DNA from 4 places in the Streptomyces sp. BA2 genome. Region 4 is predicted to be linked to each of the others. Evidence: riboswitches for the same ligand, from Rfam matches in the RefSeq annotation. Region 4 holds a riboswitch; each other region holds the start of a gene.
The links. Region 4 has a riboswitch for cyclic di-AMP ahead of E5671_RS23455 (peptidoglycan DD-metalloendopeptidase family protein). Riboswitches for the same ligand answer to the same signal wherever they lie in the genome.
Positions count from the first base shown of each region.

Region 1: linked by a shared signal. The riboswitch ahead of E5671_RS04885 (LysM peptidoglycan-binding domain-containing protein) and the one ahead of E5671_RS23455 (peptidoglycan DD-metalloendopeptidase family protein) in region 4 are both predicted to bind cyclic di-AMP.
Region 2: linked by a shared signal. The riboswitch ahead of E5671_RS33750 (M23 family metallopeptidase) and the one ahead of E5671_RS23455 (peptidoglycan DD-metalloendopeptidase family protein) in region 4 are both predicted to bind cyclic di-AMP.
Region 3: linked by a shared signal. The riboswitch ahead of E5671_RS20860 (LysM peptidoglycan-binding domain-containing protein) and the one ahead of E5671_RS23455 (peptidoglycan DD-metalloendopeptidase family protein) in region 4 are both predicted to bind cyclic di-AMP.

Region 1 covers NZ_WSRO01000002.1:468,797-476,130, forward strand. Annotated here, with positions in the region: gene E5671_RS04870 (GlxA family transcriptional regulator) at 1-279, opposite strand, end outside; gene E5671_RS04875 (alpha/beta fold hydrolase) at 351-1,190, shown strand; gene E5671_RS04880 (hypothetical protein) at 1,276-1,467, shown strand; cyclic di-AMP (ydaO/yuaA leader) riboswitch at 2,256-2,412, shown strand; gene E5671_RS04885 (LysM peptidoglycan-binding domain-containing protein) at 2,415-3,140, shown strand; gene E5671_RS04890 (maleylpyruvate isomerase N-terminal domain-containing protein) at 3,293-3,931, opposite strand; gene E5671_RS04895 (carbohydrate ABC transporter permease) at 3,975-4,826, opposite strand; gene E5671_RS04900 (ABC transporter permease subunit) at 4,823-5,776, opposite strand; gene E5671_RS04905 (ABC transporter substrate-binding protein) at 5,773-7,026, opposite strand.
Region 2 covers NZ_WSRO01000002.1:6,867,142-6,874,475, reverse strand. Annotated here, with positions in the region: gene E5671_RS33765 (bifunctional acetate--CoA ligase family protein/GNAT family N-acetyltransferase) at 1-2,254, opposite strand, end outside; gene E5671_RS33760 (HPr family phosphocarrier protein) at 2,380-2,661, shown strand; gene E5671_RS33755 (GntR family transcriptional regulator) at 2,828-3,514, opposite strand; gene E5671_RS33750 (M23 family metallopeptidase) at 3,728-4,528, opposite strand; cyclic di-AMP (ydaO/yuaA leader) riboswitch at 4,541-4,704, opposite strand; gene E5671_RS33745 (insulinase family protein) at 4,925-6,310, opposite strand; gene E5671_RS33740 (M16 family metallopeptidase) at 6,307-7,334, opposite strand, start outside.
Region 3 covers NZ_WSRO01000002.1:4,055,199-4,062,532, reverse strand. Annotated here, with positions in the region: gene E5671_RS20880 (SurA N-terminal domain-containing protein) at 1-502, shown strand, start outside; gene E5671_RS20875 (nucleoside triphosphate pyrophosphohydrolase) at 578-1,570, shown strand; gene E5671_RS20870 (cytochrome P450 family protein) at 1,653-2,990, shown strand; gene E5671_RS20865 (LysM peptidoglycan-binding domain-containing protein) at 3,126-4,103, shown strand; cyclic di-AMP (ydaO/yuaA leader) riboswitch at 4,286-4,476, shown strand; gene E5671_RS20860 (LysM peptidoglycan-binding domain-containing protein) at 4,480-5,202, shown strand; gene eno (phosphopyruvate hydratase) at 5,437-6,717, shown strand; gene E5671_RS20850 (FtsB family cell division protein) at 6,807-7,286, shown strand; gene E5671_RS20845 (DUF501 domain-containing protein) at 7,326-7,334, shown strand, end outside.
Region 4 covers NZ_WSRO01000002.1:4,621,454-4,628,787, forward strand. Annotated here, with positions in the region: gene trmB (tRNA (guanosine(46)-N7)-methyltransferase TrmB) at 1-643, shown strand, start outside; gene E5671_RS23445 (PrsW family intramembrane metalloprotease) at 738-2,072, shown strand; gene E5671_RS23450 (aldo/keto reductase) at 2,085-3,029, opposite strand; gene E5671_RS23455 (peptidoglycan DD-metalloendopeptidase family protein) at 3,193-4,278, opposite strand; cyclic di-AMP (ydaO/yuaA leader) riboswitch at 4,290-4,436, opposite strand; gene E5671_RS23460 (PP2C family protein-serine/threonine phosphatase) at 4,639-5,796, opposite strand; tRNA gene E5671_RS23465 (tRNA-Met) at 5,923-5,996, opposite strand; gene E5671_RS23470 (GAF and ANTAR domain-containing protein) at 6,375-7,121, shown strand; gene E5671_RS23475 (GAF domain-containing protein) at 7,149-7,334, shown strand, end outside.

The sequences.
Region 1 (7,334 bases), 4.2 Mb from region 4:
CTGCAGTGCCTCGGTGACGGTCGTCGGCACGGGAGCGCCGGGCGGTTGCCAGCCGGGGATGACCACGGTGTCCGCCTCTTGGAGGGCTGTCAGCCCGGCGTCGACGAGCATCGCGTAGCCGACGGTGGTCCGCAGGGGTCCAGGCGTCTCGGCGCAGATCCGGAAGCTGTAGCGGGCCGTCGCATCTTGCGGGACGCGGCCGAAGACCTCGGCGGCACAGGCGAGCTCGAAGGGCGACTGGGGCGGGTTGAGCAGTGCCACTACCCGATGCGGGTTCATGGCAGGAATGTACCCGCCGGTGTCTTTCTGGACTCTGGGCCGGGCGGCCGGGCCCGGGTCACAGTGGTCCCATGAGTGAGACGAGCGAAACGGGAGTGCTGAGGACCGGAGTCCAGGTCGACGGCGAATCAGCGAGCTATCTGACCGTGGAGCAGGACGGCCCCGCCGTGTTGCTGCTGCACGGAACGTACTGGAGCCGGGTCTGGCTCCCTGTGATGGACCGCCTGGCTGAGGCGGGGCTGCGGCCTATTGCGGTCGATCTCCCCGGGCTTGGGCGCTCGGGAGGCGAACTCACCCTGAAAACTGCCACGGTCCCGGCCATTGCGGACTGGGTGACACGATTTGCGTCCGCCCTGAAGATCTCCGGGCCGATCGCCGTGGCGGGTCATGACATCGGCGGCGCCGTCGCCCAGCATCTCCTCGTCCACGATGTGCTGGAGGTGTCCCGGCTGGCCTTGGTCAACTCGGTCACCTACGACTCCTGGCCGGCGCCTCACGTGGCCCGGTTCCGGAGCCCGGGGGACGCTGCGGGGGCCACCGCCGACGACGTTCTCGACGCCCGCCGACGGGCGGTGACGGCGGCACTGGCCGGCGCCGCAACCGAGCAGCTGATCACGGACTATCTGGAGCCGTGGACCGATGCGCGGGTACGCCGCTCCTGGATGGCCCTGGCAGGCGCGGCCGACAGCCGCTACACCCTTGATCTCGCGCCCGCGCTGCGGCGGTCCACGACGCCCAAGTTGTTGATCTGGGGCGAGGAGGATGCCTTCGAGAAGGTGGAGTACGCCGAGCGGTTCGCCTCGGAGATCCCGAACACCGCGCTCGTACGTATTCCAGATGCGGGGCACATCCCCACAGAGAACGCGCCCGGCGAGATCGCCCGCGCGCTCGTCGACTTCTTCACCGCCTAGAGGCTGACGCCCCTCCCGGTTGGATCCTCACGCGCGAGCGCCCCCTCGCCAGGTCGCCGTCAGCCTCGTGGATAGGGTCGGGGTCATGACATCCGAAAGGCCCCAGACGCTGGCCATGGCGTTCCTGGAATCTCAGGAGATCACTACGACGGACTGCCGCCGGTGCGGCACCGAGGTATCGGGCGTCAACGGCCGCTACGCGTGCGGGGTGTGCGGGTGGGTCAACAACTGGAGTGAAGGCCATAACGAACTACCCAGCGGCGACAGCGACATCTAGCGCTGTGCCGGTTCCGGCCGCGTGTGCGGAAGGGCTGTCCGGTTCGGCTTCGATGCGGCTGAACTCGCCCTGCACCAAGGCGAGAGTCAGGGATCGTGGTGGCATGACGGACCAGAGGTTCGACGTGTGGGCGGAGCGGGCGAAGAGTCGGGATTCTCAAAATGCAGATCGGATAGGGAATACAACAGGTCGCCCCAATACGGGGATTGAGCATCTCCAACCTCCGCCCCCTCGTCGACATTGATTTCCCCATTTCGGCTCTAGATGCCGGGAGCTGCTCGATCTGGTGAGTGAGGCCGTGCGCTGTCGCCTCGGTGACGTCGGGAGCGGCTGGCACTCGCGCTATGCGCGTTGCGCAGCAGGACCCGGACCATTCAATATGCCCGCTTTGGCAGGGAAAGTGAACTTCGCACCATGTCCATCTTGCCCGTAAGAAATGCTTTTGCTCAGTATTGGTAATGTATATAAAGCCATGCCTGCATTGCGGGATACTCATGCGAAATGGCGCGATCCGATACGCCATCGAGTCGCCCTCCAGCCCGCATCCCATTCAGTGGAATAGGTCACACCAACAGCTCGCGCCTCCCGGGGAGCCGCTGAGCGCACTTCCGTTCTGCGTAAAGAAAGTTGGGGCTATTTGATCAAAGAAAGTGGGCGGTTCCGGTCATCAAGGACTGGCCTCGCGCATTCCCTATTCGAATTCCGCTCTTGTTCCGTCCGGGCTTTCTCGCTTAACGTCACCGTCAATCCGGATGGAACGCCGAATCCTGCCGCTGTCCGGAAACCCTTCCCATCACTCACTTTCGCTCGGCAGGAGCGGGGGACCCAGGTAAGCCGCCGATCCGGATTCCGGAACGGCTCGGGGTGAAGTCGCATGCGCAGTGCGACCGGACATCTCCCGTCCGAACCCGACAGCTCACCTCGTAGGCGACGGAGAGGAATTCGTCATGCCTGCAAAGGGAAAGCACCGCCGTCCCAAGTCCAGCTCACTCACCCGTGGCATCGCCGCCGCAGGCACGGGCGGGGCCGTGCTCGTGCTCCCGGTCCTCGGCGCGACCGCCGCCAGCGCCGCGCAGGCAGGCCCGGCCGCCAAGCCCGCCGCTGCCCCGAAGACCTACGTCGTCGCAGCGGGCGACACCCTCTCCAAGATCGTCCGAGAGCACTCGCTGAGCGGCGGCTGGAAGAAGCTGTACGAGGACAACCGCGACGCCCTCGGTGGTGACCCGGCACTGATCCACCCCGGTATCAAGCTCACCCTCGGCGAGAAGGCCACCGCCGAGCGAGCAGACCGCTCCGAGCGCAAGGACACCGCAGCCGCGAAGCCCGCCTCTGCCCCGGCGAAGAAGTCGTACACCAACGATCTCGACGGCTGGATCAAGGAATCGCTCGACATCATGGCCCAGCGCGGCATCCCCGGCTCCTACGAGGGCATCCACCGCAACATCATGCGCGAGTCCTCCGGCAACCCGCTGGCTATCAACAACTGGGACTCCAACGCCGTGGCCGGAACCCCCTCCAAGGGACTCCTGCAGGTCATCGGCCCCACGTTCGACGCCTACCACGTGCCCGGCACCTCGCTGGACAGCTACGACCCGGTCGCCAACATCACTGCCGCCTGCAACTACGCGGCCGACCGGTACGGCTCGATCGACAACGTGAACGGCCCGTACTAGACCGCACCCCCCTCGCATCATCCCTCTCGTCCCCTCTGAGCCCCGGCGCGCCAGGCGCCCGGGGCTCAGGCCTGTCCGGGGCCGGCTTCCTATCCGAGAGGGCTGACCGGCGGCAAACCAATATGCGTTCGCCCCAGTCGCGCGGTGGGCACTCACACGCCCTTCGTGCCGTACCAGCGCCACTCGGTGAGTCGTGGGCGATGAGGGAGGGCGGTGCGTCCCGTCGCCCACAGCAGGATCTGCCAGACGTCACAGTCAATGGCGACGTGGGGAAAGAGCCTCTGCAGGACCCGTTCGCACAGATCCCTCGGCGGCGACCACTCCAGATTCAACCCCTGAGTGATGTCATGGGTGTGCACAAGGGTTTCAACGACTGCCATGGCAGCAAAGCCCTCTGGGTCCGAGGGCCCAAAGACGTGGTGAGCGACGGTGGTTGAGGGTGCCGTGCGCAGCACGGACGCCAGCAAGCCTCCACACGCCTCCAGGATGGTCAGGAGACCCTCGGGTCCCGAGGCCCGATCAACGAAGATGACATTCTCCGGCCCACCACTTCGGTCACTGCTCGTCCGGAACGGCAACACCGTTGACATCGGCGGCTTGGCGAGCCCAAACCTCGCGGCGTAGGTGAACAGATCGTCGGCCAGATGCTCGAGCGTCTCCCAACACGTCCACTCGAGCGTTCCCGCCTTGGCCTCCCAGGCGTCGGGATCTGCATCCCTCAGGGTGTCGATGGCCAGAGTGACGACCCGGCGCAGGTCTTCTCCGTCAACTGCGATGTCCGCGCTCTGCATGCGGAAGATCGTAAGTCAGTCGTCAATAGTCAGTCGTCGATAGTCAGTCGTCAATGCCCGACCGCTCCACCCCCGCCACGATCCACCGTTGGAAGAACAGGAACACGACGAGCAGCGGCACGATCGACACAGCGGCCGCGATGAAGAGTTCGTGCAGCCTGATCACCTGGGACGTGGTGAACGACGACAGGGCCACCTGCACCGTCCATGCGTCGCGGTCCTGTCCGATGACCAGCGGCCACAGGAACGAGTTCCACGCGCCGATGAAGACGATCGTGCCCACCGCCGCGAAGACGGGCCGGGAGTTGGGCACCACCACCCGCCAGTACGTGCGCCAGTATCCGAGCCCGTCGACGCGCGCCGCGTCCTCCAACTCCCTTGGGAATCCGAGGAAGTACTGCCGGAATACGAAGCACGCGAAGGCGGAGAACAGCGTCGGGACGATCAGACCGCGCAGCGTCGACACCCAGCCGAGCGACGACACCAGGACGAACGTCGGGACGAAGGTGACGGAGGCCGGGACCATCAGCGTGCCGAGGATCGCGTAGAACACCTTGTTCGCGTGGCGGTACGGGATGCGGGCCAGGCCGTAGCCGGCCAGCGAGGCCAGCAGCAGCGTGCCGAGCGTCGTCGCGACCGCGATGAGCGAGGAGTTGAGCAGGGAGCGCGCAAACGGTACGGAGGTGTCTTCGAAGAGCTCTTTGACGTTCCCCCAGCGCAGCGAGGAGGGGAAGAAGGTCCACTCGGGCGAGGTGATGTCACTCTCGGACGAGAGCCCGTTGCGGACAAGGAGGTAGAAGGGGATCAGGAACAGGAGCGCGAGTGCTATCAGCAGCGAGAGGCGCAGCGCGCGGCCCGCCCTGACCCTTGCGTCGTCCCTCGTGTGGCCTCTCATTCCGCCTCCTTCCTGCCGAGCCCGAACCACTTCGCCTGACCCACCGTCACCACCGCGATGATCAGGGCGAGCAGGACGGCGCCCGCGCTGCCGAGACCGAGGTTCTGTCCCTGACCGAGCGCCGTGTAGTAGAGGTAGACGAGTGGGGGCCTGGCGTAGGGCGGGTAGCCGCGGGAGTCCGAGAGCAGGTTGTAGAACTCGTCGAACGCCTGGAAGGCGTTGATGACGAGCAGCAGCACCACCGCCACCGATGTCGCCTTCAGCTGCGGGAACGTGATGTGGCGGAAGACCTGCCAGCCGGGCCGCGCCCCGTCCACGGCCGCAGCCTCGTAGAGGGTGGGGCTGATGCGCTGGAGTCCGGCGAGGAAGAGCACCATGTAGAAGCCCGCCTGGAGCCAGAGCCGTACGGTGACGATCACGGCCCAGTACCAGGGCGGGTCGGTGGTCGAAAGCCAGGCTATCTGGTCGCCGCCGAACCAGCCGAGGACCGTGTTGGCGAGCCCGAACCGTACTCCGTTGAAGATCGACATCTTCCAGATGAGCGCGGCCACGACGTAGGAGCAGGCCGCGGGCAGGAAGAAGACCGAGCGGAAGAACGCCTGGGCACGGCGCTGGCGGTGGACCATGAGGGCGAGCGCGAGGGAGAGCGCGTACGTCGCGGGCACGATGAAGAGCGAGAAGACCAGGAAGGTCCACAGGCTGTCGGTGAACGCCTCGTTCCGCAGCATCTCGGTGTAGTTGCCGAGGCCGACGAAGTCGTTCGGGGTGACGGTGTTGTGTGCGTCGAAGAAGCTGAGGTAGACGCTCCAGCCGAGCGGGACGTACGTGAAGACGCCCAGGCCGAGCAGGAAGGGTCCGACGAACACCCAGAACCAGAGGGTGCGGTTCTGCTGTCCCCACAACTTCCTTCGCCCACTTGCCTGTTGTTCGCGAGGGGCTGCTGTGGTCACGACTTCTTCTTCACCCGGCCGAGCTCGGCGGACACCTTGCGCACGACCTTCTTGAGCTCGCCGTCGGGGCTCGCACCGTCCTTGATGATCCGGCTCAAGGCATCTTGGTAAGCACTCCTGCTGGCGGGGGTCCAGAGGAGGGGCTCGGCGTGGCCGTAGTCCGTGGTGTAGCGGACGGCGTCGGCCGCCGCGCCCTTGCTGAGTTTGTCAGCCTTCTTCGCCAGGGACATACGGGCCGGGATGTGGAATCCGTACGCGAGGGCGAAGTCCTCCTGGCGGTCGGTGCTGTCGATCCACAGCCACTTGAGGAAGTCCTTGCCGGCCTTCTGGTGCTTGCTGCGCGTGCTGACCGCGGCGGCGTACGCGCCGACGGGCACCGAGGGCTTGCCCGCCGCGCCGTCCTTCGGGAACGGCAGGACGCCGAAGTCGTCGCCGAGTTCCTTCTGCACGGTGGGCAGGGCCCACAGGCCCGACCACTGCATGGCGGTGAGCCCCTGGACGAACGCCGACGGGTCCGACCAGTCGGCGGGCGCGCCCAGGAGCAGCGACTTGTCGGCGTACAGCCGGTGGATCTTGCCGAGGGCGCGGGCGGCGGCCGGGTCGTCGAAGCCGACCTTGCCGTCGGCGGTGACGAGTTCGAGACCGGCGGCGTACAGGGGCGTGCCGCCCAGGACGCCGGCGCCTCCGTCGTTGCCCAGGAACAGGCCCTTCGTCTTCTTCGACGTGAGCTTCTTCGCGGCGTCCACGAGCTCGTCCAGCGTCTTCGGGGGCTGAACCCCCGCGTCGGCGAGCAGGCTCTTGCGGTAGTAGAGCATCTGCATATCGATGACTTGGGGGATGCCCCAGATCCTGCCGTCGTACGTCTTCGGGGCGAGAACGGCAGGGTTGAAGTCGTCCTTGACGCCGTCGAACAGCTCGGTCAGATCGGCGACCTGCTTGCCCTGGATCTGGTCGAGGGACGGGCCGTTGACCTCGAATACGTCAGGGCCCGAGTCGGTGAGGAGCGCGGCCGCGGTCTGCTCGTCGTAGTTGCCGGGTCGCCACTGGACGGTGACGTTCGCCTTCTTGTAGGCGGCGGCGTACTTCTTCACGGCCTGCTCGGTGCCCTGCTCGCCGTACTGGTGGTACCACTGCGACAGCTTCGGCCCGTCGCCTGAACCACCATCGTCCCGGCCCGTGTTGGAGCCACATGCGCTCAGCAGCCCCAACACGGCGCCCGCCCCGAGCAGTCCCCTGCGGTTGATCGTCATAGGTCGTCCCCCTGTTCGCTGTACGGCTGATCCCGACGGCCCAACGATCAACCATGCAGGCGGATTACGACAGAGGGACTACGGCCGTGTGTCGGCTGATCCGGGGGCTCGCGGCTCAGTGGTTGTTCTTGCCGTTGCCCAAGCGCCGGTATGCCGCTGAGGATGTGCGACAGCGGCTCGTCGCCCTTAGGAGCTGCTGTCCTCGTACGGGCCCAGAACCCTCAGGGTGTTGCTGCCCCGCTCGGTACAACCGTGTGGAGATCGAGCGTGCGAAGCCGCGCCCCACCTCTTCGCTCCCGAAGACGGAG
Region 2 (7,334 bases), 2.2 Mb from region 4:
GCTCGTCGATCCGCCGGGCGGCACCGCTCTCGTCGATGTCCTCGTACTCGTGGACCTTGCCGGGTTCCTTGGCCTCACGCCGCCATTGCGCGTACTTCACGGCTTCGGCGAGGGCCCGGACGGCGCGCTCGGCGGCGGGGTAGGCGGGGATACGGTGCGGCTGCGCCGGGCTGGGGCGGCCTTGGGGCTCCGCGGTCCCTGCCGTCGTTGCTGCCGCCGCCGCGGGCGCCCCCGCTGCGGGCCCACCCTCCGTGGCCGCCGCCGCTGTGGGCAGGCGTCCCGCAGGGCGATTGGGGTCTCCCCTGCTCGAACGGAGTTGAGAGCTTGGGGAAGGGTGGGCACAGCCCTCACCGCCGGGCACAGTTACAGCAGCGTCAGGGCGAGTGCGCGTCGCGGCAGCCAACGCTTCGGCGAGCCCGCCGAGTTCCACGTGCACCACAGCCACCGGCTTCGCGGGGCACCCGGCAGCCGCAGCCCGCAACGCAGTGGCCAGCTCCTCACCCTCAGGAGACCCCGTGGCCCCGTCCTCCCCCACCCAGGGGATCGCGGTGACGATCACGGCATCGCAGGCGTCGTCCGACAACGCATCGGCGAGCGCGACCCGGAAGTCGTCCGGGGTGGCCCCGGTGGTCAGATCCACCGGCGGCATCGGCCGAAGCCCATCGGCGACGCACGCGTCGTACGTGAGAAGCCCGAGCGACTCGGAGTTGCCGAGAATGGCCACCCGCGGCCCCGCCGGCAACGGCTGCCCCGCGAGCAGCAGCCCCGCGTCCACCATCTCCGTGACGGTGTCGACCCGGATGACCCCCGCCTGGCGCAGCAGCGCCGACACCGTGGCATGCGGAAGCCGCGTGGCCTGCACCGCGTGCCCCGTGGGCGCGATCCCGCTGTGCCGCGCCCCCTGCACCACGACCAGCGGCTTCGCCGTCGCCGCGCGCCGGGCGAGCCGGGTGAACTTGCGCGGGTTGCCGATGGATTCGAGGTACATCAGGGCGACGTCGGTGTCCGGGTCCTCGTACCAGTACTGGAGGACGTCGTTGCCGGACACATCCGCGCGGTTGCCCGCGCTCACGAAGGTCGAGAGGCCCGCACCACGCCGGTGCAGACCGGAAAGGAGCGCGATGCCGATCGCACCGGACTGGGTGAAGAGGCCGATCCTGCCGCGCTCGGGAGGATGCGGGGCGAGCGACGCGTTGAGCCGCACCTCGGGCGACGTGTTGATGACGCCGAAGGCGTTCGGGCCGAGGATGCGCGTGCCGTACGACCGCGCCTGGCGCACCAGTTCGCGCTGCCTCTCCCGCCCTTCGGGACCGCTCTCCGCGTACCCGGCGGAGATCACGACGAGCCCGAGCACCCCGCGCTCACCGCACTCGGCGACGGCCTGCGGCACCCGCTCGGCGGGCACGGTGACGACGGCGAGCTCGACGGTCTCGTCGATGTCCCGCACGGAGCGGTACGCGGGCACACCGTCGACCTCGGCCTCCTCCCCCTCCTCGAAGTCGAAGGCGCTGTTCACCGCGTACAGCCGCCCCGTGAAGCCCGCCTCGCGCAGGTTGCGGAGCACGCTGCGCCCCACGCCGCCCGGCGTGCGCCCGACGCCGATCACGGCGACCGACTTCGGCGTGAGCAGCCGCTGCACCGACCGCGCCTCGGCCCGCTGCTCACGGGCGCGCTGCACGGCAAGGGAGCGGTCCGTCGGCTCCAGATCGAATTCGAGACGTACGACGCCGTCCTCGAAGCTGCGCTTCTGCTGGTAGCCCGCGTCCGTGAAGACCTTGATCATCTTGGTGTTGGCGGGCAGCACCTCGGCGGCGAAGCGGCGGATGCCGCGCTCCCTGGCGACGGCGGCGATGTGTTCGAGGAGCGTGGAGGCGACACCCCTGCCCTGGTGGGCGTCCTGCACGAGGAAGGCGACCTCGGCCTCGTCGGCGGGCGCGCTGGCGGACATGCCGCGCTCGTCGATGCGGTCGAAGCGCACGGTGGCGATGAACTCGCCGCCCACGGTGGCCGCGAGACCCACCCGGTCCACCTGGTCGTGGTGCGTGAAGCGGTGCACGTCCTTGGCGGACAGGCGGGGGTAGGGCGCGAAGAAGCGGTAGTACTTCGACTCGTCGGAGACCTGTTCGTAGAAGCTGACCAGGCGCTCCGCGTCCTCGGCCGTGATCGGCCTGATCCGGGCGGTGCCTCCGTCACGCAGGACGACATCGGCTTCCCAGTGGGAGGGGTATGCGTGCCGGTCCGACGGGGTCTGCATGGGCCCAGGGTACGGGTCGCGGGGGCGCCTTGGCCGGGGCACGCTAGGAGTCGTCGGCAGAGCACCCGTGACGGCATGAGACACTGGTCTAGACAAGTGTGAGACACCTGGAAGGGCAGCAACACATGGCTGAGCGCCGCGTCAACGTCGGCTGGGCCGAGGGCCTTCACGCCCGACCCGCCTCCATCTTCGTCCGCGCGGCCACCGCCGCGGGCGTCCCCGTGACGATCGCCAAGGCTGACGGCAACCCCGTGAACGCCGCCTCCATGCTCGCGGTGCTCGGTCTGGGCGCGCAGGGCGGCGAGGAGATCACCCTCGCCTCCGACGCCGAGGGCGCGGACGCCGCTCTCGACCGTCTGGCGAAGCTGGTCGCGGACGGCCTCGAGGAACTCCCCGAGACCGTCTAGTAAAGACTGGTACTCATACGCTGAAGGGCCCGCCCGAAATAGGGGCGGGCCCTTCAGCGTTTTTACTGCTTCTGCCGCCGCCCCGTTTACCGAGCATCCCGCATTGAATTCGGGCAGCAGAAATAATGCCCCGCCGAATAGCACTTCTTTGTATACGGCGCCTCTGTTAAAGGCGCAGACCCGCAGTGTTTACGGAATGTTGCGAACCCCTCACACCCGGGAGATTGCGCCCGAGGCGCAGCCGGTGCGCGGCCGTCGTCCGCTCCGTGTGCGCGGCGGTGAGCGACCTGGCCCGCTCCGCGTCCCCGCGGGCGACCGCGTCGACGATCGCGGCGTGCTCGGCCCAGGCCTCGGCGGGGGCGGCCGACGTCTCGACCACGTACATCCAGGCGATCTTGTGCCGGAGCTGGGTGAGCAGTGCCGTGAGGCCCTGGCTGCCGGATGCCTGGGCGAGCGTCTCGTGGAACCAGCCGCCCAGGGAGCGCAGATCCTCACTCCGACCGCGCCTCGACCGCTCCTGGCCGAGCCTGACGAGGCCGCGCAGGACCTTCAGGTGCGCCTCCGTGCGACGCTGTGCGGCGCGGGCCGCGCCCAGCGGCTCCAGGAGCGCGCGTATCTCCAGGAGGTCGGCCGCCTCCTGCTCGGTGGGCTCCGCGACGCACGCGCCCGCGTGCCTGCGCGTGACGACGAACCCCTCGGCCTCCAGGGTGCGCAGGGCCTCGCGCACGGGGACGCGGGAGACCCCATAGCGGCGCGCCAGTAGTTCCTCGGTGAGCCGGCCACCCCGTTCGTAGACACCGGAGACGATGTCGTCCCGGATGGCCGTGCATACCGAGTGCGCGGGAATGCGCATGCCTGACCTCCGCCTTAATCCCCGCGAAACGCGGTCGATCGACGCCTGTTCAGCGACTCTATTGCAGAACGGCTGAATTTCCGACGGTCGGCCGAAATCCAGGGATACTTTTGGCCAAAGGAGATACGAGAACGGCGAAAGCCCCGGCTCTCGACGAGCCGGGGCTTTCGTTGAATCAGGTGCGCTTCGCGCGACCGCCTGGATCGGCGTGGATCAGACGTTGACGCCGTGCGAGCGGAGGTAGGCGACCGGGTCGATGTCCGTGCCGTAGTCCGCGCCGGTGCGGGCCTCGAAGTGGAGGTGCGGGCCGCTGGAGTTGCCGGTGGAGCCGGAGAGGCCTATCTGCTGGCCCGGGGTGACCGCCTGGCCGACCGTGACACCGAGGGACGACATGTGGCCGTACTGGGTGTACGTGCCGTCGTTCATCTTGATGACCACGTTGTTGCCGTAGGCGCCGCCCCAGCCGGCCTCGACGACGGTGCCGGAGCCGACCGCGTGGACCGAGGTGCCGGACGCGGCGTGGAAGTCGACGCCGGTGTGGCTGCCGGAGGACCACATGGCGCCGCCGGTCTGGTAGCCCGTGGAGATGGACGAGCCGGTGATCGGCGATACGTAGCTGTTGAGGCGCTTGCGCTCGGCCTCGCGAGCGGCACGCTCCTTGGCCTCGCGCTCCTTCTTGGCCTTGGCCTTCGCCTCGGCCTCGGCCTTGCGCTTCGCCTCTGCGGCCTTCTTCTTGGCGGCCTCTTCGGCCTTCTTGGCGGCTGCGGCGTCGTCGGCGGCCTGCTGCTGGGCAGCGGCCTGCGCGTCGATGCTCTGGGCGAGCGAGTCGCCCACGGAGATGGCCTGGGTGAGGCCGGTGTGCTCAAGAGCCGCGTCGTCGGCGGCGAGCGCCGGAGCGGCCAGGCCTCCGATGACACCAGTGGTGGTGAGGGCGGCGACGCCCGCCACGTTCGCGGTCGTACGCGTGAGGCGGCTCGGGCGACGGTGCTTCCCGGTGGCACGGGTGAACGCCATGAAGCGGCTGATCCTTTCCTTCCTTCTCGCCTACCGGGTTAGCTGACGGGTTCGGAGCAGGAAGGTCTCCTACGGGTCCCTCACCTCACGGCGAGGTTCCCGATTCACCCCAAGGGGACATGTGGGTCCCCGGCTCCCCTGGCTCGCGCCGTACGGGGACTCGGCGATGACTGTCCGGTGCCGCGGGTGCGGCGTACTGCATGACGAACAGCCGGACCAGACGCTAAGCGGGGCGTCTTTCAAACGACAAACGGATCAGAGCTTTTGTAGCGCACGCCACAGGTCAGACACGTAACCTCCATACCAATTCGGACATATGAGGGCCCCAGTGGCGTTTTCTCGCCACTGGGGTCCCGATATGTCCTGACTGCCCCTCAGCCCGCAGTCACCCCGCGCTCACCCCGTGACCACACTCACTTCACCGATGCCGAGCGCCCTGACGGGCTCCTCGATCTGCGCGGCGTCACCGACGAGCACCGTCACGAGACGGTCCCCGGGGAAGGCGCTCACCACGGCGGCTGTGGCCTCCACGGTGCCGGTGGCGGCCAACTGGCGGTACAGCTGGGCCTGGAAGTCGTCCGGTAGGTGCTGCTCGACCTGGTCGGCGAGAGTGGCCGCGACGGACGCCGCCATCTCGTACTTGAGCGGGGCCACACCCACCAGGTTCTGGACAGCCACGTCGCGTTCGGCGTCCGTCAGGCCGTCGGCCGCGAGGGTGCGCAGGACCTTCCACAGGTCGTCGAGGGCCAGACCCGTGGACTCGGTGTCCACGGAGCCGCTGATGGCGAGCATCGCGGCGCCGCTGCCGTCCGGAGCGGACCGCAGGACCTGGGCGAACGCCCGTACGCCGTAGGTGTATCCCTTCTCCTCGCGCAGGACGCGGTCCAGGCGTGAGGTGAGGGTGCCGCCCAGGCAGTACGTGCCGAGCACCTGCGCGGGCCAGACGCGGTCGTGCCGGTCCGGTCCCACGCGGCCGATGAGCAACTGCGTCTGGACGGCGCCAGGGCGGTCCACGATGACGACACGGCCTGTGTCGTCCGCCGTCACCGGGGGCACCGGACGCGGCTCGGCGGTGCCGCCCGTCCAGGCGCCGATGGTGTCGGCGAGGACGACGTCCAGGTCGATGCCGGTCAGGTCGCCCACGACGACCGCGGTCGCCGTGGCGGGACGCACGTGCTTCTCGTAGAAGGTGCGCACCGCTGCCGAGTCGATGGCCGTGACCGTCTCCTCGGTGCCCTGGCGGGGGCGCGACATGCGTGAGGTCGCCGGGAAGAGCTGCCGGGAGAGCTCCTTGGCGGCGCGGCGTGCCGGGTTCGCGGCCTCGTGCGGGATCTCGTCCAGGCGGTTGCGTACGAGGCGTTCGATCTCGCTGTCCGCGAAGGCGGGGGCGCGCAGGGCGTCGGAGAGCAGGCCGAGCGCCTTCGGGAGGCGGGAGACCGGGACTTCGAGGGAGACGCGGACGCCGGGGTGGTCGGCGTGCGCGTCCATGGTGGCGCCGCAGCGGTCGAGTTCGGCGGCGAAGTCCTCGGCGGAATGCTTGTCGGTGCCTTCGTTGAAGGCCCGCGCCATGATCGTGGCGACGCCGTCCAGGCCCTCGGGTTCGGCGTCCAGCGGCGCCTCCAGGTGGACCTCGACGGCGACGACCTGCTGGCCGGGGCGGTGGCAGCGCAGCACGGTGAGGCCGTTGTCCAGAGTGGCGCGCTCGGGCGCGGGGAAGGCCCACGGCCGTGCGGTGCCCGCCTGGGGCTGCGGGTGGAACTGCATCGTTGCGGCCTCGGTCACTTCGCGGCCTCCTCTTCGTCCTCGTCGGTGGCTTCGGCGGCCTCAGGGGCGATGGGCTCGTACACGAGCACCGCGCGGTTGTCGGGGCGCAGGCGGGCCGCAGCGGCCGCCTTGACCTCTTCCGCGGTGACGTCCAGGACGCGCCCGACGGCGGTGAGGGCGAGCTGCGGGTCACCGAACAGGACGGCGTACCGGCACAGTTCGTCCGCGCGGCCCGCCACCGTGGAGAGCCGGTCGAGCCACTCGCGCTCCAGCTGTGCCTGGGCGCGCTCCATCTCCTCCTCGGTGGGGCCCTCTTCCGCGAAGCGGGCGAGCTCCTCGTCGACGGCGGCCTCGATGACGGGGACCTCGACGTCACCGGACGTCTTCACGTCGAGCCAGCCGAGCGAGGGGGCTCCGGCGAGCCGCAGCAGGCCGAATCCGGCCGCCACGGCGGTGCGGTCGCGGCGCACGAGGCGGTTGTAGAGCCGGGACGACTCGCCGCTGCCGAGGACCGTGAGCGCCAGGTCGGCCGCGTCGCACGCGCGCGTGCCGTCCTCCGGGAGGCGGTAGGCGGCCATCAGGGCGCGGGCCGGGACCTCTTCCTCGACGACCTCGCGCAGCTCCTTGCCGATGGTGTCGGGCAGCGAGCCGTCGCGCGGCGGCTGCTTGCCGTTGTGCGAGGGGATCGACCCGAAGTACTTCTCGACCCAGGCGAGGGTCTGCTCCGGGTCGATGTCGCCGACGACCGACAGGACGGCGTTGTTGGGCGCGTAGTACGTACGGAAGAAGTGCCGCGCGTCCTCCAGCGTCGCCGCGTCCAGGTCGGCCATGGAGCCGATCGGGGTGTGGTGGTAGGGGTGGCCCTCGGGGTACGAGAGGGCGGTCAGCTTCTCGAAGGCCGTGCCGTACGGAACGTTGTCGTAGCGCTGGCGGCGCTCGTTCTTGACGACGTCCCGCTGGTTCTCCATGGATTCTTCGTCGAGCGCGGAGAGCAGCGAGCCCATGCGGTCGGCTTCCAGCCACAGGGCCAGCTCGAGCTGGT
Region 3 (7,334 bases), 570 kb from region 4:
CGACGCGCAGCGCGCCGCGATCCCGGACGAGCAGCAGTACGAGCAGGCCATCGCCAAGAGCGGCGGCCTCACCCGCAGCACGCTGCACACGATGGTCCTTGACAAGGTGCTGCACCAGGCGGCGGCCGACGCGGGGGTCGACGTCTCACGCCGCGACATCCAGACCATGAGAGCGGGCCTCGAACAGCAGGCGGGCGGCAAGAAGGCCCTCGAACAGGGCTGGCTCCAGCAGTACAGCGTCGCCCCGTCCCGCCTGGAGGAAAGCCTCCGTACGGAGATCGAGGCCCAGAAGCTGGCGAAGAAACTGGGCGTGGACATGAACGCGCCGGAGGGCCAGGCGGTCTTCTGGAAGGAACTCTCCAAGGCTTCCAAGAAGCTGGACGTGGACCTGAACCCGCGGTACGGCACGTGGGACGTGGAGAAGAGCAAGCGCGCGGACGCGAAGACGCCGTGGGTGCGCGAGGTGTCCGGGGACGGCGCGGCGGGCCCCAAGCAGGCATAAGAAGACCAGGCGTAAGAAGACCAGGCATAGGAACACCGTGCGGGGGCTGTCAGTGGCGTGGGTTACGTTCGACGGGTGAACGAAACCACGCCCCCGGCCGACGCTCCCGGCCGCGTCATCCTCCTCACCACGAGCCACCGGGTGGCCCCCGGCCTGCTTTCCTGGCCCGCGTGGCAGGCCCTGCACGGGGCCGACGAGGTCCTGTGCGCCGACGCCACGCACCCCCAGCTGCCGTATCTGCGCGAGGCGGGCGTGCGGGTGGGCCAGGCGTCGCCCACGGCCCAGGAGTTGGTGGAGGCGTGCGCAGGAGACCGCACGGTCCTGGTCATCGCCACGGCCGAGGGTGACCGCGCCCTGACGGACGGCCTGGCGAGGCTCGCGGGCTCGGGCCGCGTGTCGATGCCCGACCTGGAACTGCTCCCGGCGTCGTACGACCTGCCGGGCGCGCGGCTCCTGGACCTCGTCCAGGTCATGGACCAGATCCGGGGCGAGTGCCCCTGGTCGTCCCAGCAGACGCACAAGGGCCTGGCGAAGTACGCGATCGAGGAGGCGTACGAACTGGTCGAGGCGATCGAGGAGGGCGACAGGGAGGAGCTGCGGGAGGAGCTGGGCGACGTCCTGCTCCAGGTGGTCTTCCACGCGCGGATCGCCGAGGACGACGACGAGTCCCCCTTCTCCGTGGACGACGTGGCGGGCACGATCGTGGAGAAGCTGATCCACCGCCATCCGCACGTGTTCGGCGACGACTCGGCGGACACTCCCGAGGACGTGAAGGCGCACTGGCTCCGCACGAAGGCCGAGGAGAAGCAGCGCTCGTCGGTGACGGAGGGAATCCCCCTGGGCCAGCCGGGCCTGGCCCTCGCGGCGAAGCTGGCCTCGCGGGTGCGGACGGCGGGGCTTGAGGTCGCCCTCCCCTCCGGGGAGGGAGTCGGCTACGAACTCCTTGCGCTCGCCCTACAGGCCGAGGCGGAGGGCGTGGATCCGGAGGCGGCGCTGCGGGGTGCGGCGCGGGCTTATCGGGATGCAGTGCTGGCTGCGGAGGGGAATCCCAGCCCGTCCGGCGTTTGAGGACGAACTCGGCGGAGCCGGTGATGGGGGGTGCGCAGGGCTTCGGGGAAAGAAGACCGCTAACCGCGGATACGGTCGACCCATGCAAGACCAGCCGCCGGCCTCCGCAGAGGCGCCTCCCGCAGCCTGCCCCGCAGGGGCCACCCCGCCCGAGGCCCAGGGGCCAGAGCTCTTCACCTGGGAGTTCGCCACCGACCCCTACCCCGCCTACGCCTGGCTCCGCGAGCACGCCCCCGTGCACAAGACCCGGCTCCCCAGTGGCGTGGACGCCTGGCTGGTCACCCGGTACGCCGATGCCAAGCAGGCGCTAGCCGACCAGCGGCTCAGCAAGAACCCGGCCCATCACGGCGAGCCCGCGCACGCGAAGAGCAAGACCGGCATCCCGGGCGAGCGCAGCGCCAACCTCATGACGCATCTGCTCAACATCGACCCGCCGGACCACACCCGCCTGCGCCGCCTCGTCTCCAAGGCCTTCACGCCCCGCCGCGTCGCCGAATTCGCGCCGCGCGTGCAGGAGTTGACCGACCGGCTCATCGACCAGTTCGTGGAGAAGGGGGAGGCCGACCTCATCCACGACTTCGCCTTCCCGCTCCCCATCTACGCCATCTGCGACCTGCTCGGCGTGCCCCGCGAGGACCAGGACGACTTCCGCGACTGGGCCGGGATGATGATCCGCCACGGCGGAGGGCCCAGGGGAGGGGTCGCCCGGTCCGTGAAGAAGATGCGCGGCTATCTCGCCGAGCTGATCCACCGCAAGCGCCTCGAACCGGGCGACGACCTCATCTCCGGGCTCATCCGCGCCTCCGACCACGGCGAGCACCTCACCGAGAACGAGGCCGCAGCGATGGCCTTCATTCTTCTCTTCGCCGGGTTCGAGACCACCGTCAACCTCATCGGCAACGGCACCTACGCCCTCCTCACCCACCCCGAGCAGCGTGAGCGGCTCCAGGAATCCCTGGGGGAAGGCGACACCGCCCTTCTGGAGACCGGCATCGAGGAGCTGCTGCGCTTCGACGGTCCTGTCGAACTCGCCACGTGGCGGTTCGCGACCGAGCCGCTGACCATCGGAGGGGAGAGCGTCGCCGCCGGCGACCCCGTCCTCGTCGTCCTCGCGGCCGCCGATCGTGACCCCGAACGCTTCGACCGGCCGGACACGCTCGACCTCTCCCGCCGCGACAACCAACACCTCGGCTACGGCCATGGCATTCATTACTGTCTCGGCGCACCGCTGGCCCGGCTCGAAGGCCAGGCCGCCATCGCGACCCTCCTGCGGCGCCTCCCTGACCTGCGTCTCGCGGCGGAACCTGGTGATTTGAGATGGCGCGGCGGGCTCATCATGCGCGGACTCCGCACCCTGCCCGTGGGGTTCACACCCGCACAGAAGAGCAAATATTCGGCCCCTGAAACGACGTTTAACTGACGGACCGTCAAGACTGTGACTTTCACGTGATCTCCGCTGCATCGACTTGTGACAAGCGTTCGACTGCCGCTACGTTCACGACGACTCGGCATCCCGTGCCGCAGTCGTCGCTCCAGCCACGCGAAAGGCAACCGCATGCTCTCCGGCAATGGTCGTCACCGACGCCCCCGCCAGGCCCCGGCCCTGATCGTCGCGGCAGGAGTCGCAGGATCGGCCATCGCCATCCCGCTGCTCGGCGCCACCAGCGCGAGCGCGGCGGACACCGCCACGTGGGACAAGCTCGCGGAGTGCGAGAGCGGCGGATCCTGGAGCGCGGACGCGGGCAACGGCTACTACGGCGGGCTCCAGTTCTCGCAGCAGGTCTGGGAGGAGTACGGCGGCCTCGACTTCGCGCCGAGCGCCGACCTGGCAAGCCGCTCGCAGCAGATATCCGTCGCCGAGAAGGTCCTTGACGACCAGGGGCCCGAGGCCTGGCCGAGCTGCGCGCCGATCGCGGGACTCACCCAGGACGGCGCCGCCGCCGACGTCGACCCGGGCGCCCCGATCACGACGATTCCTTCTGACGAGCCGTCGGAGCCGACCGGGTCCGACGAGTCGTCCGAGCCGAGCGAGCCCAGCACGTCACCGAGCGAGTCGGCCGACCCCTCGGATAGTGCCGAGCCTTCCGGGAAGCCCTCTGAGGAAGCTTCCGAGAAGCCGGACGCCGACGACGAAGCGCGAGACAAGAATCACGACGAGTCCGGCAAGCCGGACGACTCGACCAAGTCCGGTGACCCGGACAAGTCCGGGCAGGACGATGCCACTTCGCCCGCTCCCACCCCTCCCGCCGGTGAGGGCGAAGGCCGCCACCGCGGCGACAGCGCGGACGACGAGCCGTCAGGCGACGCCTCACGCGAGGGCTCGGGCCGGCACGCCTCCCGTGGCGACGAGCGTCAGAAGGACGGCTCCGAGGGGACGTACACGGTCCGCTCCGGAGACAACCTCTGGGCCATCGCCGACGAGCACGACGTGAAGGGCGGGTGGGCCGAGCTGTACGCCGAGAACGAGCAGTCGGTCGGCTCCGACCCCGATCTCATCCTTCCCGGTCAGAGCCTCGATTTGGGCGAAAAGTAGGGGTAGTTGGCGAGTCGCTTTTTGCTCGATGTCCCAATTGGCGCAAGTGAGACATGGGTCTCAGAAGCCCTGATCGTCTTTGAAATTCGGGCGATCGCATGACTACGGTCGTGACCGCTCGCCACAGCGGGCCCCGCCGGTCGGTACGCCGAGTCCTGCCAACGGCCGTTCGGGAACAGTCGTCGCGTAATGCGCCGTAGGCAGGAGCGGGGGAACCAAGGTTTCCGCCGGGCCCGGCCGTTCAGCATCGCGAGAGCGAGGCGGAGAGCGGACGGGAACGGCTAGGGGTTAAGTCGCGCTCAGGAAGCGCGGCCGGGCAACTTCATCGGCCCGAACCCGACAGCTCACCTCGCAGGCGTCGGTGAGGGGATCACTCATGCTGTTTTCCAGCAAGGGCAAGCACCGCCGCCCGTCCAAGGCCACCCGTGTCGCCACGCTCGCCGGCGTCACCGGTGTCGCGGTCGCGGCCCCGCTGATGGCGGCCGGCCAGGCCTCCGCCGCGACGAACTCCGAGTGGGACGCCGTCGCCCAGTGCGAGTCCGGCGGCAACTGGTCCATCAACACCGGCAACGGCTACACGGGCGGCCTGCAGTTCTCGTCGTCCACCTGGGCCGCGTACGGCGGCACGAAGTACGCGCCCACCGCCGACAAGGCCTCCAAGGCCCAGCAGATAGAGATCGGCGAGAAGGTCCTCGCGGGTCAGGGCAAGGGTGCCTGGCCGAGCTGCGGCGTCGGCCTCTCGAGCGCCTCCAACGAGGGTGGCGGTGCGCAGGAGAGCGCCCCGCAGCAGCAGCCCCAGGAGCAGCAGCCGCAGAGCGCGCCCAGCGCCCAGACCGAGCAGCCGCAGCAGGCCGCTCCCAAGGCCGCGCCCAAGGCCGAGGCCCCCAAGACCGAGTCCAAGAAGACCGTCGAGACCCCGACCGGCAAGACGGTCAAGAAGGGCGACGGCGAGTACAAGGTCAAGAAGGGCGACACCCTCTCCAAGATCGCCGAGGCGAAGGACGTCAAGGGCGGCTGGCACAAGGTGTACAAGCTCAACGGCGACATCATCGACAACGCCGACATGATCTACCCGGGCCAGCAGCTCCACCTCAGCTAGGTCCCGCGAGGCGCCATCCTCCCCGCCCCGGTGCGCGTATCCCCCGTACGCACCGGGGCGGGGGTCATTTGTCCCCACCGCTGCCCCCACCGCTTTGTTCCGTTCGGAAACTTTTTGCTCTCGGTTTGTCCACAGGACGGTCGCTCGGCTGGCTGTTGCCCGGGAGCCGGTTAGGCTCGTGTCCGCGAGGCCAACGCCCCGCGTACCCGCGTCACATCCCAGAAGGAGATGCTCGTGCCGTCCATCGACGTCGTCGTAGCCCGGGAAATCCTGGACTCCCGAGGCAACCCCACGGTCGAGGTCGAGGTCGGCCTCGACGACGGCAGCACGGGTCGTGCCGCCGTTCCGTCCGGTGCGTCCACCGGTGCTTTCGAGGCCATCGAACTCCGTGACGGTGACCCCAACCGTTACCAGGGCAAGGGCGTGGAGAAGGCCGTCCTCGCCGTCATCGAGCAGATCGGCCCGGAGCTCGTCGGGTACGACGCGACCGAGCAGCGCCTGATCGACCAGGCGATGTTCGACCTCGACGCCACCGACAACAAGGGCTCGCTCGGCGCCAACGCCATCCTCGGCGTCTCGCTCGCCGTCGCGCACGCCGCGTCGGAGGCCTCCGACCTGCCGCTCTTCCGCTACCTCGGCGGCCCGAACGCGCACCTGCTGCCCGTTCCGATGATGAACATCCTGAACGGCGGGTCGCACGCCGACTCGAACGTCGACATCCAGGAGTTCATGATCGCGCCGATCGGCGCCGAGTCGTTCTCCGAGGCCCTGCGCTGGGGCACCGAGGTCTACCACACGCTGAAGAAGGTCCTGAAGGACAAGGGCCTGTCCACCGGCCTGGGTGACGAGGGCGGCTTCGCCCCGAACCTGGACTCCAACCGCGCCGCGCTCGACCTCATCCTCGAGGCCATCAAGCAGGCCGGTTACGTCCCCGGTGAGCAGATCGCGCTCGCGCTCGACGTCGCCGCCTCCGAGTTCTACAAGGACGGCTCGTACGCGTTCGAGGGCAAGTCCCGCTCGGCCGCCGAGATGACCGAGTACTACGAGGAGCTCGTCGCCTCGTACCCCCTCGTCTCCATCGAGGACCCGCTGTTCGAGGACGACTGGGCCGGGTGGAACGCCATCACCGAGAAGCTCGGCGACAAGGTCCAGCTCGTCGGCGACGACCTGTTCGTCACCAACCCGGAGCGCCTGGCCCGTGGCATCGAGGAGAAGTCGGCCAACGCCCTTCTGGTGAAGGTCAACCAGATCGGCTCGCTGACCGAGACCCTGGACGCCGTCGAGATGGCCCAGCGCAGCGGCTTCAAGTGCATGATGTCCCACCGCTCCGGTGAGACCGAGGACGTCACCATCGCCGACCTCGCCGTCGCCACCAACTGCGGCCAGATCAAGACCGGCGCCCCGGCCCGCTCCGAGCGCGTCGCCAAGTACAACCAGCTCCTGCGCATCGAGGAGATCCTCGACGACGCCGCGGTGTACGCCGGCCGCAGCGCCTTCCCGCGCTTCAAGGGCTGAGGCGTAGCCACCCTGTAGTTACCTACGTCCCCGTACTCGGTCCCGTACCGTGTGCGGGGACGTACGTACGTATCGGGGAGGCGGCACACATGGCCGTGAAGGACCGCGACCGGTTCTCCACCGCGACCAGGCTGCGACTGCTCGGCGAGCAGACCGCGGAGCGTGTCTACCGCTCCCAGACCAAGCGCCAGGCGCGCCGCTCCCGGCTCACGGGACGCGCCGCGCTCCTGGCGCTCGTGCTCTGCTCGCTGGTCGTCGCGCTCGCCTACCCGATAAGGCAGTACGTCTCCCAGCGCGCGGAGATCGCCGACCAGCGCAAGGAGCAGGCCGAGCGCCGCGAGAACGTCGAGAAGCTGCGCGACGAGAAGGCCCGCTGGCGGGACGACGCGTACGCGGAGCAGCGCATCCGGGACCGGCTGCACTATGTGATGCCGGGCGAGACCGGCTACACGGTGATCGACCCCGAGGCGGCGAAGAAGCAGCGCACCGACCAGGGGGCCGCCGCCAGGCCCTGGTACTCGAACGTCTGGGACGGCGTCGACAAGGCCGACCGCCCGGCCGCCGACTGAGCCCGACAGAACTTCTACGGAACCAATCGAAAGACAGGCATGCAAACG
Region 4 (7,334 bases):
CGCCGGCCAAGCGGACGCGCTCCAGCGGCTCTGGCCCAAGTGGGGCCTGGACATCGACGGGCAGCGCACCCTCGACCTCGCCGAGCTCTTCGGCGCCGACAGCCCCGTCGTACTGGAGATCGGCTTCGGTATGGGCGAGGCCACCGCCCAGATGGCAGCGGACGACCCGGACACCGGCATCCTCGCCGTGGACGTGCACACCCCGGGCCAGGGAAATCTCCTCGGCCTCGCCGAGCGGAACAACCTCACCAACATCCGCGTCGCGAACGGCGACGCCGTCATCCTGCTCCGCGAAATGCTCCCGCCCGCCTCCCTCGACGGCCTCCGCGTCTACTTCCCCGACCCCTGGCCCAAGGCCCGCCACCACAAGCGCCGCATCATCCAGCCCGACTTCCTCGACCTCGCCGCGCCCCGCCTCAAGCCCGGCGCCGTACTGCACTGCGCGACCGACTGGGAGCCGTACGCCGAGCAGATGCTGGAGGTCCTCACCGCGCACCCCGCCTTCGAGAACACCCAGGCCGACGGCGGGTACGCGCCCCGGCCCGCCTTCCGTCCCCTCACCCGCTTCGAAGGCCAGGGCCTGGACAAGGGACACGTCGTCCACGACCTGCTGTTCCGCCGTGCATCCGGCCAAGAGGCCTGACTTACCAGCCACCGGGCCCGAGACACCGTCGCGGCCCACCCCCGTCCCTCGTTAGGGTCAACGGGTGGCCATCCGTTCTCCGCACCCGCACCCAATGCCCCCCGCAGGGCCCGCCGGGCTGCGGCACGCGCGCTGGTGGCAGCGGCGGGCGATACGCGCGGCCGCCCTGGTCACGCTGCTCGCCCTGTCGGGCCTTGTGATCCTGGCCCTGGTCAGGGAACAGACCGGCACCGAAGGCTTCCTGGTCGGGCTCGGCCTCGCGACGCTGCCCGTACCGCTCCTGGTGGCCGCCTTCCGCTGGCTGCAACGCGTCCAGCCGGGCCCCTGGCGGAATCTTCTCTTCGCCTTCGCCTGGGGCGCCTGCGCCGCCGCCCTCATAGCCATCGTCGCGAACAGCTTCGCGACCCGCTGGATAGCCACCGCCACGGCCGACCCCACCAGCGCGGACACCCTCGGCGCGACGGTCATAGCGCCGATCGTCGAGGAGAGCGCGAAAGCCGTGGCCGTACTGCTCGTCTTCCTCTTCCGCAGACGCGAGTTCACCGGCATCGTCGACGGCGTCGTGATAGCCGGAGTGACCGCCACCGGCTTCGCGTTCACCGAGAACATCCTCTACCTCGGCAGCGCCTTCGGCACCGACCAGCTCAACGGCGGGACGGGGCTCGCCTCCGTGACGGCGGCGACCTTCTTCGTACGCGTCGTGATGTCGCCCTTCGCGCACCCGCTGTTCACCGTGCTCACCGGCATCGGCTTCGGCATCGCCGCGCTCAGCGCCGACCGTCAGAACTGGCGGCGCGTCCTGCTGCCGCTCGGCGGGCTGCTCCTCGCGATGGGCCTGCACGCCCTGTGGAACGGCTCGGCAAGCTTCGGGGAGTACGGCTTCTTCGCCGTGTACGCCCTGTTCATGCTGCCCGCGTTCGGACTGCTCACCTGGCTGGTCATCTGGATCAGGCAGCGCGGCCTGCGCATCGTGCGCGCCGAACTGCCCGCCTACGTGATCGCGGGCTGGCTCACCGCGCCCGAGCCCTACGCGCTCGGCACGATGCGCGCCCGCACCCTCGCCCGCGACTACGCCTCGTACACCCAGGGCAAGGCCGCGGCGCGCACGGTCGCCCAGTACGAGACGTACGCGACGTCTCTCGCGCTCCTGCGGCACCGGGGGCGCCGGGGCAGGGCGGGCGCCGACTTCGTCGTACGGGAGCGGGAGTTGCTGCACGCGCTGTGGGAACGCCGCGAGGCCGCGCGGCCCGCCCTCGCCTACGCGGCGCAGGCGACGGCACCCGTGCTCGTACCGATGCCACCGCCGTACGGGTACCGGCAGCCGTACCCACACCCCAACCCGCAGCCGTACCCCCAGCAGCCCCCCTACGGATATCCGTACGCCCAGCCTGCGATGCCCTACCCCGCGTACAACCCCTACCGCGGCTGACCGGGCCTCGGCTCAGGCGGAAGCCGCCGTCAGCGCCGACACCTCGGCGTCCGTCAGTTCGAGCTCCCCCACCGCGAGCAGCGCCGGCAGCTGCTCGACCGTACGGGCCGACGCGATCGGCGCCGCCACCGTCGGCTGCGCCGCGAGCCACGCCAGAGCCACGGTCGCGAGCTCGGCGCCGCGCGCCTGGGCGATCTCGTCGAGGGCGGCGAGCACGCGCAGGCCACGGTCGGTGCCCAGGTGCTTGCCCGCGCCCTCGGCCCGCGCGCTGTCGACCGCCGCACCCGGGCGGTACTTGCCGGTCAGGAAGCCCGATGCGAGCGCGTAGTACGGGACGGCGGCCAGGCCGGAGCGCGATGCGACCTGCTCCAGCGGGCCCTCGTAGGTGTCACGCGAGACGAGGTTGTAGTGCGGCTGAAGCACCGAGTAGCGCGCGAGGCCCTCGCGGTCGGAGAAGTCCAGGAACTCCTGGAGCCGCTCGGGGGTCACGTTCGACGCGGCGATGGCGCGCACCTTGCCGGACGTCACCAGCTCGTCGAGGGCGCCGATGATCTCCTCGACCGAGACGGTCGGGTCGTCGTAGTGCGTGTAGAAGAGGTCGATGTAGTCGGTGCGCAGGCGGCGCAGCGACTCCTCGACGCCGGACTTGATGGTGTTCGCGGACAGGCCCTTGTAGTCGGGGTGGGCGCCGACCTTGGTGGCGAGCACGACGTCGGAGCGGTTGCCGCGCGCTGCGAGCCAGTTGCCGATGACGGTCTCGGACTCGCCGCCCTTGTTGCCGGGCACCCAGGCCGAGTAGACGTCGGCGGTGTCGATGAAGTTGCCGCCGGCGGCGGTGTAGGCGTCGAGCACGGAGAAGGACTGCGCCTCGTCGGCCGTCCAGCCGAAGACGTTGCCGCCCAGGGCGAGCGGGAAGACCTCGAGGTCGGACGAGCCAAGCTTGCGGAGAGAAGTCATACGGGGCTCAACGCCTGTACGGACCACGGAATTCCATACAGCGGGACGCCGATTCCGGTCCGTGAACGGGCCTGCCGAACCGGCAGCCCTGACGTCGGGGGGTTGTCGCCAGGACCGCCGGGGTTCTGGGCTGCTTCAGAAGGGCTGCTTCAGAAGGGCCGTCTCAGAGCGACTGGCCCTTGCCGCGCAGCCACGCCGCCGGGTCGACCCCGGTGGAGTCGCCGCCCGGGTGGACCTCCATGTGGAGGTGGGCCCCGGTGACGTTGCCGGTCGCGCCGACGCGGCCGATGGTCTCGCCGGTGGTGACCTTCTGGCCGACGCTGACGTTCATCGAGGACTGGTGGCACAACCAGACCTCGGTGCCGTCGTCGAGCTCCAGGATCGTGCGGTAGCCGTACGCCCCCGCCCAGCCGGCTTCCTTGATGGTGCCGGAGTGGACGGCCTTGATGGGCGTGCCCGTGGGAGCCGCGAAGTCCAGGCCGGTGTGGTAGCCGGAGGACCACATGGAGCCGGGCTGACCGAAGGTGCCGGTGAGCGTGTACGAGGCGACGGGGAGGGTGTAGCTCTTCGCGAGCTTGGCCAGGCGCTCCGCCTCGGCCTTCTTCTTCGCGGCGGCCTCGGCCTTCTTCTTCGCGGCGGCCTGCTCGGCGGCGATCTTCTTCTCGGCCGCGGACTGCTCGGCGGCGGCCTGCTCGGCGGCCTGCTTGACGGCGGCTTCTTCGGCCGCCTTCTGGACCGCGTCGTCCGCCTGGTCCTGCTGGTTCTCGGCCTGCTCCATGATGCGGGCCCGCAGTGCCTCGCCCGCGTCCGTGGTGCCCTGCTCGGCGTCGGCGGTGCTGAGGCCCGCGGCGCTGAGGGGCGCGGCGGCGGTCGTCACGCCGTTGTCCGCGGAGCCCGAGTCAGACGAGTCGTCGGATATCAAAGACCCCACGCCCGGAAGCGACTTGGCCTCCGGCAGCGAGTCCGTGACGGCCGACAGGTCCGGCATCTCGATGGCGACCGGGGGCTTGCCGCCCTGCGCGGTGGCGATGCCGCCCGCGCCGACGGCGGCGATGACGCCTACGCCGAGAACCGTGGAGCTGCGGGCGAGCCCGCCACCGCCCCGCTTGTGGACGCGGTGCCTGCCGCGGACGGGACGGATGGACTCCTCGGTGGGATTCCATTCCTCCCAGGAATTGTCGTCGCACCCACCGAAATCGTCGTCATTCGGTACGTACACGCCTTGGGGGGCAGGGCGGTTGGACGCCACTGGGGCGCACTCCTTTCCTTCCTTCTCGCCTACCGGGTTAGCTGACGGGTTCGGAGCAGGAAGGTCTCCTACGAACATCTGGCACGGAGGCACAGATGCCCGATTCACCCCAATTAGTGGTTCCCCGGCTCCCTTTCGGGATTAGGCGCGTGCGCGCGGAGCCGACTCGAGTGACGGCTGGGACGACCGCGCTGCGTTATCGAACGTTAATAGACAGCGGGGTCGTATTCCAAGCTGTTCCGACTGATCGTTAACGTCTTTGGCCCGTACTTATCGGGACACCGAGGTCTGGAACGGGGCGAGTTGACCCCACTTCTTCACACACCGGAGCTTCACATCTCCTTGACAGTACGTCAGTTGTTATGCGGAGTGGTGTTCTTCGGTCACGGCCGGTGACATCGGCCGCCGCACCGCGAGCAGCGCCATGTCGTCGGTCCCTCCACCCCCGGTGTGCCGCCGCACTTCCTCGACGAGCGTCGCAAGGAGCGCGTCAGGTCCGTAGGGCCCCGGGAAGATCCGGCCGCCGAGCCGGGCCGCCGGGTTGTAGAACTCGCCCCGGATGTCACGCGCCTCGGAGAGCCCGTCGGTGTAGAGCAGCAGCATCGCCCCCGGCGGGAACTCCGTCTCGTCCGCGCGGTCGGGCCAGACGCCCAGATCGCCCATCCCGAGCGGCAGCGCGGGCTCGGTGGCGGACAGGACGCACAGCCGCCCGTCGCCGCGCAGGAGCAGCGGCCCCGGGTGCCCGCGGTTGATGAGGCGCACCGGACCGTCGCCGTGCGGGATCTCCGCGAGGACAGCGGTGGTGAACCCCTCGAAGGCGTCGAGCCCGTCGCGCCGCGTTCCCTCGCGCGCCAGGGCCCGCTCCAGGCGCTGCGCCACGGCCTCCAGCGTGGCCTCCTGCTCGGCGGCCTCCCGGAACGCCCCGATCACGACGGCGACGGCCGCGACCGCGCCCATGCCCTTCCCCCGTACGTCGCCCACGATGACGCGTACGCCGTGCGGGGTGTCCTGCACCGCGTACAGATCACCTCCGATGAACGCGTCCGCCTCCGCGGCCTCGTACCGCGCCGCGATATCGAGCCCGCCGATGCGGGGGTCCGGCTGCGGCAGTACGGCGCGCTGGGCGGCCTCGGCGATGGAGCGGGCGGAGGCGAGCTGCTTGTCGCTGCGGCGTACGACGCGGTTGATGACGGCAGCGAGGACGGCGACGGTCGCCACCGTGATCAGTTCGGTGACGGCCTCGACGTCGGTGGCGGTGTTGTTCTTGAAGTGCAGGGCGAGCACGGCGGCGCAGGAGCAGGCGCCGATGAGGGTGGTGCCGAACAGCGAGTAGAAGGGCGCGGCGACGAGCGGGGCCGCGGTGAAGAGGGGCGCGGCGGTGAACCTGGGCGGGGTCGAGAGGTCGTAGACGACCCCGACGACGATGAGCAGCAGGGGGAGGGCCCGCACGAGCGCGCGCTCGTGCCGGACATCGGGACGCTCGCCGCCGCCCCCGCCGCTTCCTTCTCGCTGCCCCACTCATTCAGGGTTCCCGGTGCGGCGACGCGGGGCGAGCGGTGTGGGCCGAGCGGGTTACCGACCCGGTCACGGCGGAAAACACCGAAGGCCCGGATCCATTTCTGGATCCGGGCCTTCGGTCTTTAGTAGCGGGGACAGGATTTGAACCTGCGACCTCTGGGTTATGAGCCCAGCGAGCTACCGAGCTGCTCCACCCCGCGCCGTTGAATGCAACTCTACGCCATCAGGGGGAGTGAAAGCGAACCGGTTCTCAGGGGCCAGGACACGGCCTGTGTCTCCTTCCGGTGATCGGGAGGAGGCATGCCCGGTTTGTGGCGGCGATTCGCAGTACGGTGGAGGGGATCCGTGACGTCCCCAGCAGGTTGTGCGTCGGTCTGATGCCGGTAGTCGGTGGCTCCTGAGAAGTGCGATACCCGCCAGCGGATGCTTTCCCAGCCCTCTGTGTCTGGCCCAATCATCGCGCTGCCGGGTCGGTTCCGGTCGACGGGCTGTCGTGGGCGGGAGAACGCCGCACTCCGCAGGTCATCACCTCGTCCCTTCCGCAGTGTGCAAAAAGGGGAAGGGGCGCTGAGTGCGCCATGACGGATCCATCGCGTGAGGAGCGGCTGGCCACGGCGTTCGTGGAACTCGCCGACACGCTGGTCAAGGACTTCGACGTCATCGCGTTCCTGCACCAACTGACCGAGCACTGCGTGGACCTTCTGGATGTCCGTGCGGCCGGGGTCGTGCTTGCGCTGCCACACGGTCCGGTGGTGGACGTGGCAGCCTCCGACGAGAACACCCGCCGTCTTGAGCTGGCCGGCGTGGAGTGGGACGAAGGCCCCTGTCACGACTGCTACCGCCGCGGGACTTCCGTCGCCGAGGAACGCCTGGACGATGCCGACGCCCAGGTGCGGTGGCCGCGATTCGCGCCGCAGGCGCGGCAGGCGGGGTTCACCTCGGTGGTGGCCGCCCCGCTCCAGTTGCGCGGTCAGGTCATCGGCGCCCTGAACCTGTTCAGGGACCAGACCCACCCGCTGGCCCCCGCCGGTCTGCGGCTGGGCCAGGCACTGGCGGACACCGCCACCATCGGCATCCTCCAGCAATGGGCGGCACACGAACACCGGAGCGTCATCGGCCAACTGCAGCAGGCCCTGGACAGCCGGGTCATCATCGAGCAGGCGAAGGGCGCGCTGTCCAACCGCCGTCAGATCGACGTCGACGAAGCGTTCCGCCTGATGCGCCGCTACGCCCGCGAACGGCGGGCCCCGCTGACTGCCGTGGCGCTGCAGGTCCTGGACGGCACCGCCGAGGGGCCGTTACTGGATCCCGGCACCAGCACCTGACCGGCAGCCTTGGAAAGGCGGTGCGCCGTGCCGGATCGTCCGATGGCCCCACATCTGCTCGCCCTGACCTCCTATCGCGGGGCAGGCATGCCGCTGCTGCCGCTGACCGCCTGCACACGACTGCTGAGCCTTGACGGCCTGGCACTGGCCCTTGCTCCCGGCGGCCAGGACGCCGAACTCCTGCAACACAGCGGCCTGCTGAGCGGCGCGCTC